DNA from 2 places in the Pseudobutyrivibrio sp. AR14 genome. Region 2 is predicted to be linked to the other one. Evidence: riboswitches for the same ligand, from Rfam matches in the RefSeq annotation. Region 2 holds a riboswitch; the other holds the start of a gene.
What was found. Region 2 has a riboswitch for thiamine pyrophosphate ahead of BLP50_RS04035 (energy-coupled thiamine transporter ThiT). Riboswitches for the same ligand answer to the same signal wherever they lie in the genome.
Positions count from the first base shown of each region.

Region 1: linked by a shared signal. The riboswitch ahead of thiE (thiamine phosphate synthase) and the one ahead of BLP50_RS04035 (energy-coupled thiamine transporter ThiT) in region 2 are both predicted to bind thiamine pyrophosphate.

Region 1 is NZ_FMUY01000004.1:84,575-94,760, forward strand. It holds gene thiH (2-iminoacetate synthase ThiH) at 1-1,039, opposite strand, end outside; gene BLP50_RS04775 (thiazole synthase) at 1,049-1,816, opposite strand; gene thiF (thiamine biosynthesis protein ThiF) at 1,864-2,499, opposite strand; gene thiS (sulfur carrier protein ThiS) at 2,499-2,693, opposite strand; gene thiD (bifunctional hydroxymethylpyrimidine kinase/phosphomethylpyrimidine kinase) at 2,653-3,492, opposite strand; gene thiE (thiamine phosphate synthase) at 3,505-4,137, opposite strand; TPP riboswitch at 4,252-4,356, opposite strand; gene glyA (serine hydroxymethyltransferase) at 4,375-5,631, opposite strand; gene BLP50_RS04805 (sensor domain-containing phosphodiesterase) at 5,699-8,335, opposite strand; gene BLP50_RS04810 (branched-chain amino acid aminotransferase) at 8,314-9,378, opposite strand; gene BLP50_RS04815 (EAL domain-containing protein) at 9,600-10,186, shown strand, end outside.
Region 2 is NZ_FMUY01000003.1:156,422-166,607, reverse strand. It holds gene hflX (GTPase HflX) at 1-1,226, opposite strand, end outside; gene BLP50_RS04060 (hypothetical protein) at 1,294-1,992, opposite strand; gene BLP50_RS04055 (ATP-binding cassette domain-containing protein) at 2,009-2,803, opposite strand; gene BLP50_RS04050 (hypothetical protein) at 2,906-3,691, opposite strand; gene BLP50_RS04045 (hypothetical protein) at 4,204-4,479, opposite strand; gene BLP50_RS04040 (helix-turn-helix domain-containing protein) at 4,542-4,931, opposite strand; TPP riboswitch at 5,241-5,338, shown strand; gene BLP50_RS04035 (energy-coupled thiamine transporter ThiT) at 5,370-5,942, shown strand; gene BLP50_RS04030 (hypothetical protein) at 6,038-9,367, opposite strand; gene BLP50_RS04025 (YwiB family protein) at 9,746-10,168, opposite strand; gene BLP50_RS04020 (GntR family transcriptional regulator) at 10,184-10,186, opposite strand, start outside.

The sequences.
Region 1 (10,186 bases), on a different contig from region 2:
TAAACTCTGCTGTCTCTCTAGATGAAACTGTAATTCCGCAGAATGGTAGGAAAATGCGGTAGGCACATAGCACCTGACAAAGCTGTCGCTCACCCACATCAAGAGGATTGATTGTCTCGTTATTAATGATTGGGCGAAGTCTTGGGCATGACAGAGACATTTCCGCATGTGGATATTTTCTCTGCAAATAGTACACGTGAAGGGCAGATGCTAGTGCATCCTTTCTAAAATCAGAAAGTCCAAGCAGTGCTGAAAAGCCAACACCTCTCATACCTCCCATAAGAGCGCGCTCCTGAGAATCAAATCTATATGGCCACACTCTCTTATTGCCCATGAGATGTAGCTTCTCGTATTTGTCAGTGTCATAGGTCTCCTGGAAGACAGTCACATAATCCACTCCACATTCATGAAGGTATTTGTAATCCTCCACATTTACAGGGTAGATTTCGATGCCTACCATCTTGAAATATTTTCTAGCTATCTTGCAGGCTTCCCCAATGTATTTCACATCAGATTTTGCAGGGCTCTCTCCTGTTAAAATCAGGATTTCCTCCATGCCGCTTTCAGCTATTACCTTCATCTCATGCTCAATCTGCTCAGTATCAAGTCGCAGTCTTTTAATTTTGTTGTAGCAGTTAAAGCCGCAGTATACACAATAGTTTTCACAGTAATTAGCTATATAAAGTGGTGTAAAAAGATATACCGTATTTCCGAAGTGCTTTCCTGTCTCCTTCTGAGCACGCTCAGCCATCTGCTCAAGAAATGGCTCTGCTGCAGGAGAAAGTAGGGCCTTAAAATCCTCTATAGTACATCTCTCGCTAGTAAGAGCTCGTCTTACATCCTTTGCTGTATATTTGCTATAGTCATAGCTTTGAATCTGGGCCATTACCTTCGAGCATACGTCAGACTCAATCACATCCATCCCTGGCAAATATTTCATATGGTCTATACGACTGCTAGGGTCATTTTCCAGCTGATGTTTTCTCTTAAGTGCAGTCTCAGAAAGTAAATCTGAATCTACTAAAAAATTGTTTTCCATGACAGCCTCCTAATGTAAAAATCCTGTAAGTGGATCTGAGGCCTGTGCTCCTCTTGTTAACACACGTCCAAGACCTGCTAGATATGCTTTTCTTCCTGCCTCAATAGCTTGCTTAAATGCTGATGCCATCATTGTTAAATCTCCTGCTGTAGCAAGGGCTGTATTGGCCATAATTGCAGCCGCACCCATTTCCATGGCCTCACAGGCCTGTGATGGCTTGCCGATTCCAGCATCAACAATAATAGGAAGGTCGATTTCATCGATGAGAATCTGGATAAATTCCTTTGTTGCAAGTCCCTTGTTAGAGCCTATTGGTGAGGCAAGTGGCATGATTGTGGCTGCACCCACATTCTGCAGTTCTCTTGCCACATTCAAGTCTGGATACATATATGGCATAACCACAAAGCCCTCTTTTGCAAGAATCTCTGTAGCCTTTATTGTCTCGTAATTATCTGGAAGAAGGTATTTAGAATCCTTCATAATCTCAATCTTTACAAAATCACCACATCCAAGCTCTCTTGCAAGGCGGGCAATTCTAACAGCCTCCTTAGCATCTCTAGCTCCGCTAGTATTAGGAAGCAATGTGACATTCTTTGGAATGTAATCTAAAATATTTTCTTCTTCCTTTGTATTAGTACGTCTTACTGCAAGTGTAATAATCTCAGCTCCTGCATCCTTTATAGCAGCCTCAATAAGCTTCATTGAGTACTTTCCTGAGCCGAGAATAAATCTTGAATCAAATTCTTTACCGCCAATTACCAGTTTGTCCTGTTCCATTTTTTGTCCTTTCCCTTTTACAATCAATTACTATAAAATCCAACTAGTTATGGATTCTTTTCTCCTATTAAAAGCCTTATAATCATGTGAGCCTCATGGCCTGCACAGGCCATAACTCGAGATGATACAAGTCCTATTCCATCACTTACATCACTGACTCCATCTCCAGAAATATAAAAATGTGATGTGAGCTTTTTGGTGATAATGTCGTTGGCACTTTTAAATCCAGCCATACCTGAGGCAGATACCAAATATTTATCCTTAAAATTCGTAAATACGATATCTGCTAACATTGATTTACACTCTGGACTGTCAAATGCCTCACAGACTATGTCTGCATCCTTTATCAAATCAAGGCTATTACTCTCATCCATTTTCACCCTATGAGTCTGTACTGTAATATATGGATTAATCTCAAGAAGATTTTCTCTGAGGGCCTCTGTCTTTGCCATGCCTACCTGAGATATCTTGTACTGTTGCCTATGGAGATTAGTCACATCTACAAGGTCAAAATCTATAAGTATCAGCCGCCCAATTCCTACTCTAGCTAGACAGATAGCTACATTGGATCCAAGTCCTCCAAGGCCGCAAATAGCCACAGTAGCCTCATCAAATTTCCGCTGATTATCTGCGCCATGGCGCTCTACTAAGGCTTGATAAAACTCATCCTTACTGACCATCATCAGCCTCCTCCCACAAAGCTAACTACCTCCACTACGTCCCCATCATTTAAAATTGTCTCCTCATAGAATTTCTTTGAAACAATCTCTTCGTTGATTTCCACAGCAATAGTTCTAAAATCATATTTCATCTCAGTCAAAACCGAAGCTAGATTCTTACCTGCCGCTGCATAATCTTTCCCGTTTATTGCTACCATCTGCATCCCCCTTTTCTCTAATTAATCCCACCATGTGATTTAGTGGTCCACTGCCCTTTCCTAAATCAAGACCGTAGGAAATTGTTGATGTTATATATTCCTTGGCATTTTTCACTGATTCTTTTAAATCAAATCCAAGAGCCAAATTGCTTGCTATGGCTGATGACAAAGTACATCCAGTACCATGGGTATTTGGATTGTCAATTTTAGTTGTCTCATACCAGCTGACCTGCCCCTTGTCAAAAAGCACGTCGCAGGCATCCTCAAAGGAATGCCCTCCCTTTATTAGCACACTGCAGCCGTATTCTTTTGATAAGGCCTTAGCAGCTTCTTCCATCTGATTTTTGTTTGCGATAGTCTTTCCAAGAAGTGCCTCTGCCTCCGGAATATTTGGAGTAATCACTGTGCTAATTGGAAATAATAAATTTGCCATAACAGAGGCTGTAGAATCCTTCATAAGTTTGCTACCTGATGTAGCTACCATAACTGGGTCCACTACCAGATTTCTCACCTTGTATTCCCTAAGCTTTTTAGCTACAACCTCCACCTGGGCACTAGATGGAAGCATGCCGATTTTCACAGCATCCGCAGGAATATCAGATAAACATGCATCAATTTGCTGCTCCAGAAATTCTGGTGTGGATTCCTGTATAGCAGTTACCCCAGTTGTATTTTGTGCTGTAAGTGCTGTAATAGCAGTCATTCCAAAAACACCGTGGACCGTCATAGTCTTAAGGTCCGCCTGAATACCAGCTCCACCACTGCTGTCGCTGCCAGCGATTGATAGTACCGCCTTCATTTCATCCCCTCCTTATTTGTTCAGCTCCAAAAAGCTTTTCTTTAGCTCCTCTGCCGCCTTCTTTGGCGAGTCAGCCTTCATAATTGCAGACACTGCACACACTCCGTCTATATCAATCCCCTTTAATACATGAAGATTTGTAGGATTCAATCCACCTATGGCATTTACCTTAATAGGTACTGCCTTGCAAATATCAGCAAGAGTGTCTGTTGAAGTGAGCACTGTTTTTACCTTTGTAGTTGTAGGATAGATTGCTCCTACACCTAAATAATCAGCTCCATCCTCATATGCTGCTACCGCCACTGGAACTTTTTTCGCTGTTGCCCCAAGTATCTTATTTGGACCAATTATTTTTCTAGCAAGGGCCACCGGCATATCCTCTGCCCCTACGTGGACACCCTCAGCATCTGCTGCAAGCATTACGTCCACACGGTCATCTATAATAAGTGGCACATTGTACTTTTTCGAAATCTCATGTACCGCCTGAGCCAGTTCAATGTACTCTCTTGTAGTGCGATTTTTCTCTCGCAATTGCATGAGAGTAACACCACCTTTTAGTGCCTCCTCTACCCTAAATAAAAATTCATCCTTTTCATAATTACTGCTGTCAGTAATGAAATAAAGAGTACTGTCAAAATCCATCATTATCCTCCTTTTACATCAGGATGCCTGTACTAACCATAATCGTTACAACAAAAAAGGAGCACCCAAATTGGATGCTCCATAGTTATCATTTCGTATTTACGAATCACATATTCCGACATGAAAAATCGGCATCCCTACGTTGGCATTATCCAAATCAGGTTCTCGGTCGAAGGTCACACCTTCCTCTCAGCCTGTATACAAGCTCCCGTAAATATTTAATTAACAAACAAATATATTCTAGCAGAATCCCTCAGCACCTGGTAGTGGATATTTGTCTGTAAGAGTCTTAATAATTGCTCTAGCCTTCTCAACTCCTGCTTCCTGCTCCTTGATAACGATTGAGATTGCCTCTGCAACCTGATCGAAATCAGCTTCCTTGAGGCCACGAGTTGTAGCAGCTGGTGTACCAAGACGGATACCAGATGTAACAAATGGTGACTTAGGATCGTTAGGAATTGTATTTTTATTAGCTGTGATATGAGCATCATCAAGAAGCTTCTCAACGACCTTGCCTGTAAGCTCAAATGGAGTCAAGTCAATAAGCATAAGGTGATTGTCTGTACCACCAGATACGATCTTGATTCCTCTGTCCTGAAGGCCCTTGCAAAGTGCCTGAGCATTCTTAACAATCTGCTGTCCGTATTCCTTGAATGAAGGATCAAGAGCCTCCTTGAAGCAGATAGCCTTGCCAGCTATAACATGCATAAGAGGACCACCCTGAATACCAGGGAAAACAGCCTTGTTAAAGTTGTATTTCTCATTAGCCTCTGCTGTTGCCATAATCATACCACCACGTGGACCACGAAGTGTCTTGTGAGTAGTTGTAGTAACAATATCAGCATAAGGAACTGGGCTCTCATGTACACCTGCAGCAACAAGTCCTGCAATATGTGCCATATCAACAAAAAGCACTGCATCAACCTTATCACAGATTTCTCTAAAGCGCTTGAAGTCAATCTTGCGGCAGTATGCTGAAGCACCAGCAATAATCATCTTTGGCTTGCACTCTAAAGCAATACGCTCTACCTCATCATAGTCAATAAATCCATCGTCATTTACTCCATAAGGAACGATGTTGAAGTATACTCCAGAGAAGTTAGCTGGTGAACCATGAGTAAGGTGTCCGCCGTGATCAAGGTTCATTCCCATAACTGTGTCGCCTGGCTTAAGTACTGCAAACTGTACTGCCATGTTAGCCTGAGCTCCTGAGTGTGGCTGAACATTAACATACTCGCAACCGAAAAGCTCCTTAGCTCTTTCTCTTGCAAGCTCCTCTACTACGTCAACCTCCTGGCATCCGCCATAATAACGCTTTCCTGGATAACCCTCTGCATATTTGTTAGTAAGGACTGAGCCCATAGCAGACATAACCGCTGGTGATACCCAGTTCTCAGAAGCAATAAGCTCGATGTGCTGTGACTGTCTGTTAAACTCCTTAACAATAGCCTCTGCAACTTCTGCATCAGTGTTTTTGATGTCGTTTAATGTGTACATTACTTTCCCTTTCCTAATTTCTTTCCATTATTAGTATCTATGACAAAACCTGTAAACAGGGTTTGACCTATAAGTATTTCTTTTCAAAATCCTCTTTTGTAAGTGGCTTATCAAAGAAAAATCCCTGAGCAAGATTGACTGAGAATTTACCAATCATATCAACCTGCTTATCAAACTCAACTCCCTCTACGCATACATCTACATCAAGAGAATCTGCCAATTCAGAAATTGTCTTAACGAATACTTCTGAAAAATGGTCAGAATTCATATCGGAAACAAATGCTCTGTCTATTTTAATTGTGTCCAGTGGCATGGTCCTGATGTAATTAAGTGATGAATAACCAGTACCAAAATCATCAAGTGCAACTCTGCATCCCTTGGCTCTGATTGCATCTAAAAGCTTAATCATCCTCTCCATGTCATTAATGGCAAGTGACTCTGTAACCTCAAGTGTAAGATTCTGTGGGTCAATAGCTGTCTGCTTAAGTACCATATCAAGCTTATCAAGGAAATCTGACTGAGTAAGCTGTACTACGGATAGATTAACATTGACCTTGTATTCTGGATGACCAAAGTCATTCCAGTGCTTGCAGCTCTTGGCAGCCTCTAAAAGTACGTGCTGACCAATTGAATTGATCAACTTAAGCTGCTCCGCCTGAGAGATAAACTGATCTGGAAGAACCAGTCCGTACTCTGGAGAATTCCATCTCACTAGAGCCTCAGCTCCGCAACATGTAGGAATTCCATTAACAAATTCCATAATAGGCTGATAGTAAACCTCAAATTCCTTGCAGTCATCCTCAACAGCCTTGCGCATAGCCTGCTCCATCTTAACCTTTTCAGCTACAACTGCATCTGAATTAGCATCATAGAACTCAAATCTGTTCTTACCCTTATTCTTGGCACCGTGAAGTGCAATATTAAGTCGAGTAAGAATAGCTGAGGAATCAGTCACATCCGATGGGCCCTTAACACAACCCATGCTGACTGTACAGTAATATTCCTGACCATTTAAAATCCATGGATTAGCGAAGAGATTCATAATTCTCTTGATAACCATATCAAGATTGTCAATATTAGCATGGTCTACAATTACTGCGAACTCGTCGCCACCAACTCGGTAGCATTTATTTTTAATGTAGGAAATGTCATTGATGCTGTGAGCAATATACTCAAGCAAATCATCTCCCACCTGATAGCCAAGTCCCTCATTGACACTAGCGAAATCATCTAGGTCAAGCATAAGAACTGCAAATTCCTTGCCAAGCTTTGTAGCCACATGGAACTCCATGGCAATATCCTTTTCACATGCCTGACGATTGTAAAGGCCTGTGAGGATATCTTCCTGTGCCTGCTTTTCCACCTTTTTCTGATAGATACGAAGGTCGGTGGTGTCATAGAATGTAAGAAGTCTAACCTGACGTCCATCTACCCACTCTATGCTAGCAATAGAAATATCAAACCACTTTCCTGAACCATTAGCTGAATAACCATTAATCTCAGAAAGTGTATAGCGCTTATCAAAGATAATCTCCTCGATAGCAAGTCTATCAACTTCGTTGCTGAACATCCTTATGAATGTATCATTATTGTATAAGAATTCTCTGGTAGCCAAATCGGCTACAACTACACCATAACCTGCATTCTGGAGAATAGCCTCCAAAGCAGAATATGAACTAGCCAAAGAATTGGTAGTTATCTTTTTAACTAAAACTGTACCGATGATTCTCTTGGTGTCATTGGCGAAGCGCAAATCCTCAACGCTCCACTTGCGCTCCTGTCCCCTAGAAATAAAGCAAAGGTACATCTCTGCAGAATCATTAACATTGATAGGCAAGAAAATCGCTGCCTTGATTCCATATTTAATAAAGAAAACTTCAAAAAGCTCTGGTAATACTGCATCAGATGAAATGGTGTATGGCTTGCCATTCATAAATGGCAGGCTAAGAATTGGAACCTTTTGGAAAATAGGCTGCAAAGGCTCTGCCCCATCTGCACACCATTCGCAAATCATGTCTGCATTAATACCATCTGAATTAATCTGTAAAATAGCTGTGTTGGTGCAGTTAACATAGTGGCCAGCCTCAACAAGAATGTCTGATGCCACTTCAAAGAAAGAATTGTCTGATTCCATAAGCCTTAAGATATCAGTCATAATTTCATTTTTCTTAAGGCGAGACTCTATCTCTGTCTCTGCTTGCCTCTCATCGGAAAGCTTCACCTGCAGAGCGTGATTCTTGATCTTCTCTGCGAAATAATGCTTAGTAAGAGTCTCAATCAAAGCAATGGATTTATCAAAATCCTCTGTTGTGGTAGTCCTCATCTCAGAAGGAAGTATCTCTGTATCAGGAAGTCTGTCTCTTGCAATACCAAAGCATAACCAGACGCCCTGGCACTTGCCCTCTAGTCCTCTGATAGCAACTCCTCTGTATAATAAATAATCCTCTGTGCCGTAACGCTCCACAACATTTTCTACGTTACCATCCACAAAGGAATCTAGTATCTCCCTGCGCAACTCGCTAGAGAAATTACGGTCAACAAATTCCTCCTCTGGCTTAGTGCCAGAGAAGGAAGTGATTTGGCCTTGAGTTTTACCAACGCACATCACATAAATGTCATTGGCCTTGCAAAATGAGTCCTGCAAAGACTGCATAGCCTCATTATTGATTTCTAATTCTAAGTCTACTCTATAACCCTCGTCCATCCATACTTATCCTCGAGTCTTCCCCACTGGATACCTGTAAGAGTATCGTAAAGCTTCTGGGTAAGCTCGCCAGTTTTACCTCCATTTATTACAACAACATCATCCTTAAAACGGAGTTCACCGACTGGAGAGATAACTGCTGCTGTTCCTGTACCGAAGACCTCTTCAAGCTTGCCATCATGGCCTGCCTTCATAAGATCATCAATTGCAAGACGCTCCTCACGAACTGTATAGCCCCAATCACGGAGAAGGTGAATCATTGAGTCTCTTGTAACACCTGGAAGAACTGTACCTACTGTAGGTGCTGTCCAGATCTCACCGTCGATCTTGAACATGATGTTCATAGTACCAACTTCCTCAACGTACTTTCTCTCGTTACCATCAAGCCACAATACCTGTGAATAGCCAAGCTTCTCAGCCTTAACCTGACCTGCGATAGAACCTGCATAGTTACCACCACATTTAGTAAAGCCAGTACCACCTGCAACTGCTCGTACCAATTCATTTTCTACTAAAATCTTTACTGGGTCAAGTCCTGTTGCATAATATGCTCCAACTGGACAACAAAGTATCATAAACTTGTAAGATTTTGCCATATGAACGCCAAGAGCAGCCTCTGTTGCGAACATGAATGGTCTAATATAAAGTGATGTATCTTTCTCGGATGGCACCCATGCCTCCTCAGTCTTAACAAGAGCTGAAACTGCCTGTACAAAGTCCTCCACAGGGAAACCTGGCATGCAAAGTCTCTCGTTAGAATTAATCATTCTCTTTGCATTCATCTCTGGTCTGAAAAGCTGAATCTTTCCATCTTCTCTGCGGTATGCTTTGAGGCCCTCAAATGTCTCCTGGGCATAATGAAGGGTCATGCATGCTGGGTCCATTTCGATTGGTCCCTCTGGGACGATTCTGGCATCATGCCAACCAATCTCTCTATCCCAATCACAAACAAACATGTAATCAGTCATGTACTTTCCAAAACCAAGGTTCTTCCAATCTGGCTTTTCCTTTAATTTTTCGCGTTTTTCAAATCTGATTTCCATAGTAGCCTCCGAACATCTCATAAACATTTTGTTAATAATCTTTTTCATTATCCATCTTTTCAGCCCTCACGTCAACACTTTAGTGTGCTAAATTATTAACGAATGGAAACCGGATTTTTGTGTCCTCTTTGGTAATATTTTGTGAACTCTTTCTATTGAATATACTATAAAGATTTTTAAATGGTATAATTCAGATAACTACACGAAATGAAGGCGATATTATGAATATTTACACTCAATTATGCGGATTGGCCATAATGGCCACTATCCTCTTTTTTTATAGACGCCAGCCCACCATGGGCCTTAGTTCCGAGCGTCATTTCCGGACAACTATATATTCAATTTTAGGATGTGTCCTTTTAGATATTGCATCCTGCTATTTTATTGTACATTCAAATCGATTCAGCGATACATTGGTGTATTTAATATGTAAGCTCTATCTTCTATCATTACAGGTAGTTTCATTTAGCGTCCTCTTTTACACCACTGCTGATGTATTTGAATACTATGGAAGCAAGCACGAGAAAATGCTGGGCACTCTCTATCAGGTAGTGTGTGTAATTGGAATGATTATCACCATGTATCTTCCTATCCAAATCTACTACGACGGAGTCAAGCTCTATTCCTATGGCCCAGCTACCATCGCCACCTATATATTTGTATCTTTTTATATTTTTACAACTGGCATTTCCACAGTAGTACTAAGACATCATATCAAGCAAAAAAAGAGCAACATGCTTTTAATTTGGATGGCCATCTGGAGCGTTTCTGCTATTATCCAGTTTCTGGATCCAAAAGTTCTTATTGT
Region 2 (10,186 bases):
ATAAAAATTCCGTCTTCACGATATTCTTCTGAAATAAGCTCTCCATTTTCTCTTATTTTCGCAATACTGCCAGCCTCTGAATATGGAACCAATTTCTCAACATACTCTTTTCCATCTCGGAGAAGTTCAGCCAGAATCTCTCTTACTCTATCAAGGCCCTTACCAGTTTTCACTGATGTGTGTACCGTGTAATCCGCCCTTAAATCATGATAGTCGTGCTCGTCTAACACCTTGTCAACCTTGTTAAATATGGTAATAACAGGCTTGTCATTAACACCGAGCTTATCAAGAGTCTCGTACACAATCTCCATCTGTCTATCCATCTGCGGATTGCTCACATCTACAACATGGATAATGTAATCAGCATATTTTGCCTCCTCAAGTGTACTCTTGAATGCATCAACCAAATGATGTGGAAGCTTTCTAATGAAACCAACAGTGTCAGTAAGGAGCACCTTTTGGTCATTATCTAAAAACAGCTCTCTAGTAGTAGGATCAAGAGTGGCAAACAACGCATCCCACTCCAAAATATTTGCATCAGTAAGTTTATTCAAAAGAGATGATTTACCTGCATTGGTATAGCCTACAATAGCAGCCACTGGGACACCATTTTTCTGTCTCTTAGCACGAGTGAGCTCACGGTGACTTACCACATCAGCAAGCTCTTTTTTAAGCTGAGAAATACGACCTGCAATAAGGCGCTTATCCATCTCCAGCTTTTTCTCACCAGGTCCACGAGTACCGATGGCTCCACCACCACCTGCTGCAGTACCACCAACTCGAGACATGTTTTTACCAAATCCTGTAAGACGGGTCATCTCATATCTAAGCTGTGCCAGCTCTACCTGAATCTTACCCTCGGCTGTACCTGCTCGAGCTGCAAAAATATCAAGGATAATAAGGGTTCTATCCATAACTTTTGTATCAAGAGCGTCTGCCAAATTTCTCATCTGGGCCGGTGTAAGCTCGTCGTCACACACAATACCAGTAGCCCCAGTTTCCCAGATTAAGTCTGCAATCTCTTCAACCTTACCAGTGCCTACATAGGTACCTGGATTTCTGCGCTCAAGATTTTGCATAATCTGACCAACCACCTGCGCTCCTGCAGTCTCACAAAGCTCTGCCAACTCATCTATAGAATCCTTAGCCTCTACCTCATCACCCTCACAGACTGCAACTAATATTACTTTTTCAATTATCTTCTCTGTATTTATCATTGACCTAATTCCTATTTATAAATAGATGGGCCATCCCACCTCTTCCATAATAACATTTTTCGGATGATAAGGTCTATTATTCGAATCTATTTCTATTCATCAGAACAATTTTAATTGTCGAAAGTACAAGACAATAGACAATTGTATACATTACTATTGCAAATACTTTGCCCGCTTCAAAAATCTCTCCTCCTATAAATTCCTTTGCCGGCAGCATTACTGGTGGGAAAAGATAACCCAAAATAGCCACCCTAGGTACTTCCTGGCAAATCCCTTCATAGACAGTGGTAAGTAACGCAATCAACACAGTCAGCATCAATGCCATTCTTCTATTTTTCATAACTCTAATGTTCAGAAAGTCTCCTATTGTATATCCTGACAAGCCACCTGCCAAAACCACAAAGAATCCTGCAATAACATCATTTACCGTAAGAATTCTAGTAAAAAAGGAAAAGCGATAAACTAGATTTGCATATACCGGACCTAGTGCTATAAAAAAACAATAAACTATAGTTATTACTATTAAAGAAAGTTCCCTGGCAATGTAGTAGTCTACCCATCGCTTCTCTATAAGAAAAAGAATCTGTTCTTGAACTGTATTTTCCTTACCTCCAATGCCAACCGCTACAAATACCATCAAACAAAAGGCAAATACCCCTGAAACTATGTAAGAATCTATAATATTTCCAGGTTTAATAGAGTACATAACAGCTGTAAAACATAGAATCATCAACACAGGAATAACAGCACCTGTTCCTCCAAAATACCCACTCATCCTAAAATTAATTCTATTACTCAACCTCGTAAACACCTTTGATATGCCATCCTTCCTGCATCAATCTATCTATGGTTATAGACAGTAATCCATCAGTTGTTTTAACAATATAATTGCCATTTTCCATATGCATCTCATCTGAAGGGATACATCTTCCATCATCTTCTAAAACAATGCTATACATCTTATGATTTGCCCTAGTGTATGGAATAAGTCTAGCTCCTTCAATTGTGTAGGTCTCATCTCCTATGGCCTTAATTAGGTTTTGTTCGTGAGAAGCAAGCAGAATAATCTTTCGTTGTTCCTTTAACTCAAGCATTTTTGGGATAAATACCTGCTGCGAATCACAGTCCTGCCCTGACAAGGGTTCATCTAGTAATATAATATCAGGATTGACTATTAAAGCCTGTATTACACCTACTTTTTGGAGTGAACCTTTAGATAGATTTTTCATTTTCTTATCAAGCATGTCACTCAAAAAGAAGTCCGCTGCAAAATTTGAGATTAATTTATGTCTCTCATTTTCAGAAGTTAGCCCCGCCATTTTGGCTATATGATTTAGATAGACCCCGGCTTTCATATTTGCCACCGGCAAGTGATCCGGAACGAATGAAATCCTGTAATTCTTTTCACGGATTACCTCGCCGCCATCCTTTGGAATTAGCCCTCCTGTCACTTTCAGTAACGTGGACTTTCCGCATCCATTGTGGCCTACCAGGCAGGTCACCGTGCCTTCTCTAAGGCACATATTCACTCCTTCGAAAATCGTTTTTGAATCATATCGCTTTACTATATTTTTCAGTTCTAACACCTCTCACCAACTTCCATTTTCAACAATTCAGCTCGATTATCCATGGTCTGTTATTCCTTTTCTTACAAATACTCTAATTTCTTGGTACCTTTTTCCAATTGATTACGAAAGCTCTTTTATAAACTCCTCGTAGCTATATGTACCTTCTAAGAACTCAAAAGTGTAGCTATCATAACTATCGATTTTTTCTTTTATTTGTTCCTCACTTAGATTCTCACCGTTTTCACATGTATACTCCATCTTGAAAACTTTCTGCTCTGAAAATCCCTCTAATTCTTCATCAGATGGAAAGCCATCACCGTCTTTATCATCAAAGTGATACTCCTCTTCTTTGTAGTCTAACACCAGCTCACCTTCTTCATGCTTTGAAAAATAAGCGCTATAGTATAACGCTCCATAAAAAGGACTTCCCCCATCTCTAACAATACCTTTTCCCGGAGCGTACTCATAACCAAGATCGCCGGCCATACCATATACCCAATCATCCATTAGACATCTGAGTTTTCCATCTTCATATGTATATAGCCAACAACTGCCGCTCATTTTAGCCACCAATTCAGGCGTATCGTCTCCATCAAAATCTATAAGGCCAAATTTGAGACTATCGAAATCATGTTTCTCTTTTATACTTTTAGCTGCCTCAATATATGCTTTCTTATATCCCTCTGCACTGTCCTCCACGCTGTCCTCTGAACTTGTCTCTTCGCTTAAGTCACTTGCACTGTCTGTTTGGCTCACTTCGCCGCCCACAGTGGTTTCGTCACTTATTGCAACATTGCTTGAAATAGCTTCATCGCTAGAAGCTGCCACATTGCTTGATTCTGATTTACCACATCCTGTAACAATTACAGATACTACCAACAACTGCAAAATCATTTTTCTCTTCATAACTTTTCCTCCAAATAAAATTAGTTTTTACAATATTCCTAGTGTCGCAATTATGCCCTATTTTAATTATATATGTAATAAACATCATTTTTGCATCATTTTGTCATAAAAAAAATCCAGAAGGTAGTTTTTCATTTTTCTTACTGCTTTTTTGGCATTTTACTAGGCAGGCAGTAGTCTTTTTCCCTTACACTACTGCTTATTTGGCATTTCTCTATTTAAGCAGTAGCCTTTTTCATTTTTCCTACTGCTTTTTTGGCATTTTACTAGGCAGGCAGTAGTCTTTTTCCTTTACACTACTGCTTATTTGGCATTTCTCTATTTAAGCAGTAGCCATTTTCATTTTTCTTACTGCTTATTCTGCATTTTTCTCTATAGGCAGTAACTTTTCCAAAATCCCCTACTGCCTACTTTTCATTTTTCCATACAGGCAGTAACATCCTAGCATTTTCCTACTGCCTAATCTATAAAATTCGCTACAGGCAGTAGCATCAACAAATACATTTGCAATTCTATGACTTCTCTTTTCTAGTAAAAAATATAACTGTAAAAATAGTCATTAAAATAGTTAATATTACAAATGGTATGATTGTGGTTAGCAACACTTTTGTTGGATTATAAACTACTCCAAATGCGACAACACTTCCCACATTATGAACATCAACTTTCATTGATTCATATATGTATTCATCAAGAAATTTTCCAATTCGAATACAACTTGCCACTGTATAAATAAGGTATATTACTATGTAAGAAATATATATCAACAATGATGATTTTTTATTCATAATATTTTTCCTTTCAATATCTATTTAAAGGACTAATCTTTTACTCTCTTAGTTATTTAGACTTATTTTTCGCTTTCTTTCTTCAATAACAAATAATTAGCATAAGCTATTATCCTTTTTAATTGTTCTTTAGAAGCTTCATTCAAACTATCCTCAACGCGGTCGATATCAAAGTCTGTACAGAAAGCATTTGCATCAATTGCATTATTATCTAATGTCTCCTCTCTTAACATAGGAGTGTTATAGCCTAATAACCATTTCGGCTCTACCATTAATACCTCTGAATATTTGTATATCCTATCTGTCTTAGGTAGATTCCTCCCAGATAAATATTGACTCATTGAAGATTTAGGTGTGTTTGTCAATTTGCATAGATATGTTTGTGTTATACCTCTTTCTTTTAATGCCATCTTTAATCTACACGCAAATGAATCAATAGGTTTTCCATCCATATTTTGTACTCTCCTTTAATTATTATGTTCTACATTATCGAGAGCGACGCTTATCTTGCGCAGCCCTTATCCGTAAAAAAACTACAAATAAGCCACTTCTCTGACATAGGTTAATACTAATAATAGTACAGAAAAAGAGCCTTTTCCATTTATATAGTAAACATAAAAAATCTAATTTCATTTGTATATATCCACTATAAAATTATCTTTTCTCATCTATACAACCGTAATTACTATCTTTTCAGAGCTATTCGTCATCTCATATTGACGTCCCAATACTCTAGTGTTATGTTGTATCTAGCTAAATAAATATGTTGCTAGGGGCGCAGTTGCTGAGAGGTGATTTACACCGACCCTTATTACTTGAACTGGACAATACCAGCGTAAGGAAGCTTAGTGGATCTCCTGGCATCATTTTGTATGAAGGGAGATTTTTTAATGAGTAATCAAGCATCAACACTCAACTCAAAAATTATTTTTACCGCAAGGCAATTAGCATTCTGCGGAGCTTCAATAGGACTAGCTTTTGTCCTTTCTAACATCAAATTCACCAAGCTTCCAATGGGCGGCTCAATCACATTGTTTTCTATGCTTGTAGCATGTCTTCCAGGCTTTTGGTTCGGACCAATTCTTGGAATTATCTCCGGCATTGCCTACGGTCTTTTAAATCTGATTGTAGATCCATATATTCTTTTCCCTGCACAAGTAATCGTAGATTATATCCTTGCATTTGCGGCACTTGGCCTCTCAGGATTTTTTGCAAAATCTAAAAACGGATTACTTAAGGGATACGGTATTGCAATACTGGGCAGATATTTCTTTGCCGTTCTTTCTGGCTGTCTTTTCTTTGGTGAGTATGCGGCTGATTACAACATGAGTCCGCTTCCTTATTCACTTATTTACAATGGCATCTATATTTTTGCAGAGGCTTTTGTAACATACATTGTACTTATACTTCCACCTATTAGAACTCTTATGGACTACATTAAACATATGGCCACTACAAAATAATTTATTATCTCTTAATGCAAAACAGGAGGTACTTCACGAAAGAAGTACCTCCTATTTTTGAAAAATGATATGTGAAAAATGATTAGTGCTGGCGATTATTTGTCGTCAAGCTTTTTAGCATCTAGCTGTTTCTTGTAGTATGCGATTGCACCTGCTACTACAACAATAACAAGAAGAATTGAAATCCACCAACCTAATTTTGAAGTTGAGCTTTCTTTCTCAGCTGCAAGAGGTGTAGCCTCATCAGCAATACGCTTGATTTCCTCGTCCTCATCTGTCTCTGGAGTTGCTACTACTGCATTATCTGCATCTGCATCAGCGTCTGCATTAGCATCAGCGTTTGCGTTTGCGTTTGCAGCGGCATTATTAGCGGCATTTCTTCTGGTATTTCTGTTTGGTGCTGTAGTATTATCTGCAGTTGTGTCACCTGCAAGTGGTGTAGCTGGGTCAGTGATAGTTAATGTTGCAGCTGGGTAATCAGTTCCTGAAGTACCACCTGCTGCGCCACCAGATGTTGATGTGCCTGCACCCTCTGTTCCAGTACCTTCTTCACCATTTGCTCCTGTTTCATCATCACTATACTTGTTCTTGAAGTTTTCTTTAGCCTTATCTAAGTTATCCTTAGCTTTGCCAAGATCTTCCTTAGCCTTATCGTAGGTTTCCTCTGCCTTCTCAAGCTTTCCTTCCCACTCAGCTAACTCTGGCATTACTTCCAAATCACCAAGAGCCAATGTCTTGTTAAGGTCCTCGATATGAGCTCTAATCTCTTCGCACTGCTGCTGAGCATCTTCCACTGCTTCCTTTGCAGTATTAACAAGATTAATAAGGTCAAAGAATTTTGTCATTGTTGCGCCAGCCTGCTCAAGTCCTTCTACATAGGCTCTTGCTGCATTGCTAAATACTGCATCGCCATTGTTGTAGAAGAATTCATCTGTAACATTCTGGTCGATAGATGCTTCCTTGTTGTACTCATCAGAAGATGTAGCAGTAGATTTTCCTACATAGCTAATATCTCTTCCATATGTAAGATTGCTAAGATTTGCATCTACATTAGTGTTTACCTCAACTGCTGCATATGTGCTACCTGTAGTATTTACATTTGTAGGCTTAACAACATAGAACTCTGCAGTTTTTGCATCCCAGTTCCAGCTCTTAACTCCAACAACTTTTGTATGATTATCTTCCTCATACTGTCTGATGATTGCTTCCTTAGTAGTCTCCTTATCAGCTCCTGTAAAGAAGTTTCCTACCTTTGTCCAGAAGTCATTCCATCCATCACCTACAGTGTAATGTACTGTATCATCTGTAACTATGTCGTAGGAAATATTGTATGTACCTGCCACATGGTATGTAACACTTCCATCAAATACAAACCATGTCACATTGTATGGAGCGTCTTCAGCAGTTTTAACCGCTGTCCAATCATTATTATAGCCGTCAAATGTAAATCCATAATATTCATACTTATCATCATATGGATTTCCAGCATTGGCTGCTGCATTATTTTTACCATTTACAATGGCCTCTGCAGCTGTTGGCTGAGCATGTGGAGTAACACCATCTGGCCAAGGTACTCCAAGAACAGTCTTGGTCTTTAGGTCTGCAGACCATTCTAATTCACGATTTGCACTATATGAAACTACTCTTACATATCTTGGCACATAGTAGCCAGATGCTTTAAATACATCTCGTGCATCGAGAATCTGATAGCCTGTCTTAGATGCTGCAATAGTTGCAGCTGAATCAGTGCTCTTTAAATACTCAGTTGCTGAAAGCTTGTTGTTTACATATGTGTAAACCTTCTTAGTACTAAGGTTTGTAGCTGTGCAAATATAATTGCCATCTACATCAAATGAGTAAACTCTAATTACCTCATCATCTGTTGCAATTTCTTCTGAAGCAACTGCACCCTCAACTGTCTTGCCATCTAAATCTGTATAAGATGTATATGTCTTATCAAGACCTGAAACTGTTGCATTATCCCAGTCCCAATCTCCGAGAACAATATAATCAAGTGTGTACTCAGCCTTCTCTTCGTCAGTAAGCTTGTCATAAGCATCAGCAATAAGGTATGATGTCTTTTCCTCACCATCAACCTCTACTGTCTTCTTATATCTCTTAACAATCTTCTGCTCAGCCTTTGGCTTTGCTAATTCTGTATCTATATCTTCCTGAGTGATGTGAACTACATTTCCATCCTCATCTAAATAATCATAGTAAGTAACCTTCTCGTAAAGATCTACCTGAGTGCCACTGATATCGTAGCCAAGATTAATCTTCTTGTCCTCAACAACTGTGCCAGTAGCATCATCGATAATCTGATATTTAACAGTAATAAGATCCTTTTCAGTTCCCTCGTAATCTACGAAATCCCCAATCTCAGTAACTGAAACTGTCTGGCCTTCTTCTGCCTTAATGTAGTAGTTTTCAAGAATCGCCTTAAGATACTCTTTCTTGTCATCATCTGTCTTGTCGCTATCCTGATATGTCTGCTCTGCTGTAGCAAGAACACCTGCTGCTGATGAAAGATAAGCATCATAAGCCTTCTGTAAGTTTTCCTGAAGATCTGCAAGTCTCTGCTTAGAAGCTGCCAAATCCTCTTCAGCCCACTCAAGATTTGTATAAGCAGAATTCAAACTATTATTGTAATCTGCAACCTTCTGCTGGAACTCCTGCTCGTATGTTTTATACTCTGTTTTTGCAGTATTGTAAGCCTTTTCTTTATCCTCAAAATCTGTTACTGCCTTGTCATAAGTATCCTGTGTTGTAGCAATAATAGAAGCAGCATTTTCTTTAGACTCATTTTCTACGGCCTCCAGTGCCGCATTTGAAGCAGCAAGTGCCTCACCTGCAATTACCTCAGCGTCCTCAGCTGCCTGATTTGCATCCCCTACTTCTGAGTTTGCATTCTTCTCAGCCGCATCCATCTCCCCTGCTGCTGTATAAAGATTCTGAGCAGCCTGATTCAAGTTCTCAATATCTGCTGCTGCATCGTCTGTAACTGCTGCAGCCATATCTGCTGCCTCGCCAAATGTAACGTCCTCTGTAACAACATCTCCTGTTTCTTCATCAGTTACAACATTGCCAAACTCATCAACAACTGTAATTGTGCAAGTCTCACCTGCTACTGGAGAGTCCTCTGAGTCAATTTCATCAGCCATAATCTCAGTTAACTCTGCCACACCTGTTGCATCCTCTTCAGAACCAACCCCTGAAAACTCCTGTTCATTAAAGTCCTCATTTAATGATTCTGTCGCATCAGCGAAAGTTTTTTCTGCCTGATTGGCTTCCTGCTGACTTTCTTGTGTTTGCTCTCCATCCTTGAATTCATCAATTTCATCTGCAAAAGCAGTGATTGATGTTGAACCAGCAAGTGTTACTGCTGATAGGCCCAAAGATAGCCCTTTTACCACATGTTTCTTCATACAAGTCCTCCTACTAACCATTTCTTGAAACTACAACTTCACTTCTCCACAACTCATATCACAAATTGTCATTTTTCTCAGCCAAGACAATCTGTGAAATTCCCTAGCACAAAATGTAGCAGTTTTGGTTAGTAGATTTCCATATGTAGGCAAAAACTAACATCATCTGGCAAGTTTTGTTATATTGTATAACGTTTTCGCACAAGAGAACCCCCTCATTTTTTGTATAAATCTCACAAACTTACCTAAGAGTTTTTAACTAAATTATTCAAAATAATTCCCATTTTGGAGCGACTATCCCCTCTTTGAGTTATACAAAAACAGAGTTTTGCTTCGCAAAACTCCAACTCAGATGCAAACAAAAAAGAGAAGCTATAATTAAGCTTCTCCTTTGATTTTTACTTTAATATCCATTGTGGTCTGAATCGAATCAGCGCCTGTTATAATGTCATACTCTATTCCGATTCGAATATCATCCTTTTGCTCGATTAACTCATACCTGCGAGTAAATATTTCTATTGATAGATTGCCAACAGAGGTGCTGTATTTATTAACAGTCTTCTCTCCTGGTCTTAGCTCTATCTTAGAACTGAGGCTGCCCTTTTGTGTAAGGGTAAATTCCCTGCGATTGAAGGATATCAAACAGTCCACAACTCCATCCTCCGTGGTGCGCTTATAGGAAAGATATTTCTTGTCTCCTCGCTCTATAAATGAGCCCAAATAGCTCTCCTCTGATATCTCCTGATCACCACCCATTCGCTGCCTAGAACACAGCGAAATCTTACAAGATGTTCCTGCCATATTTATTCCTATCTATTA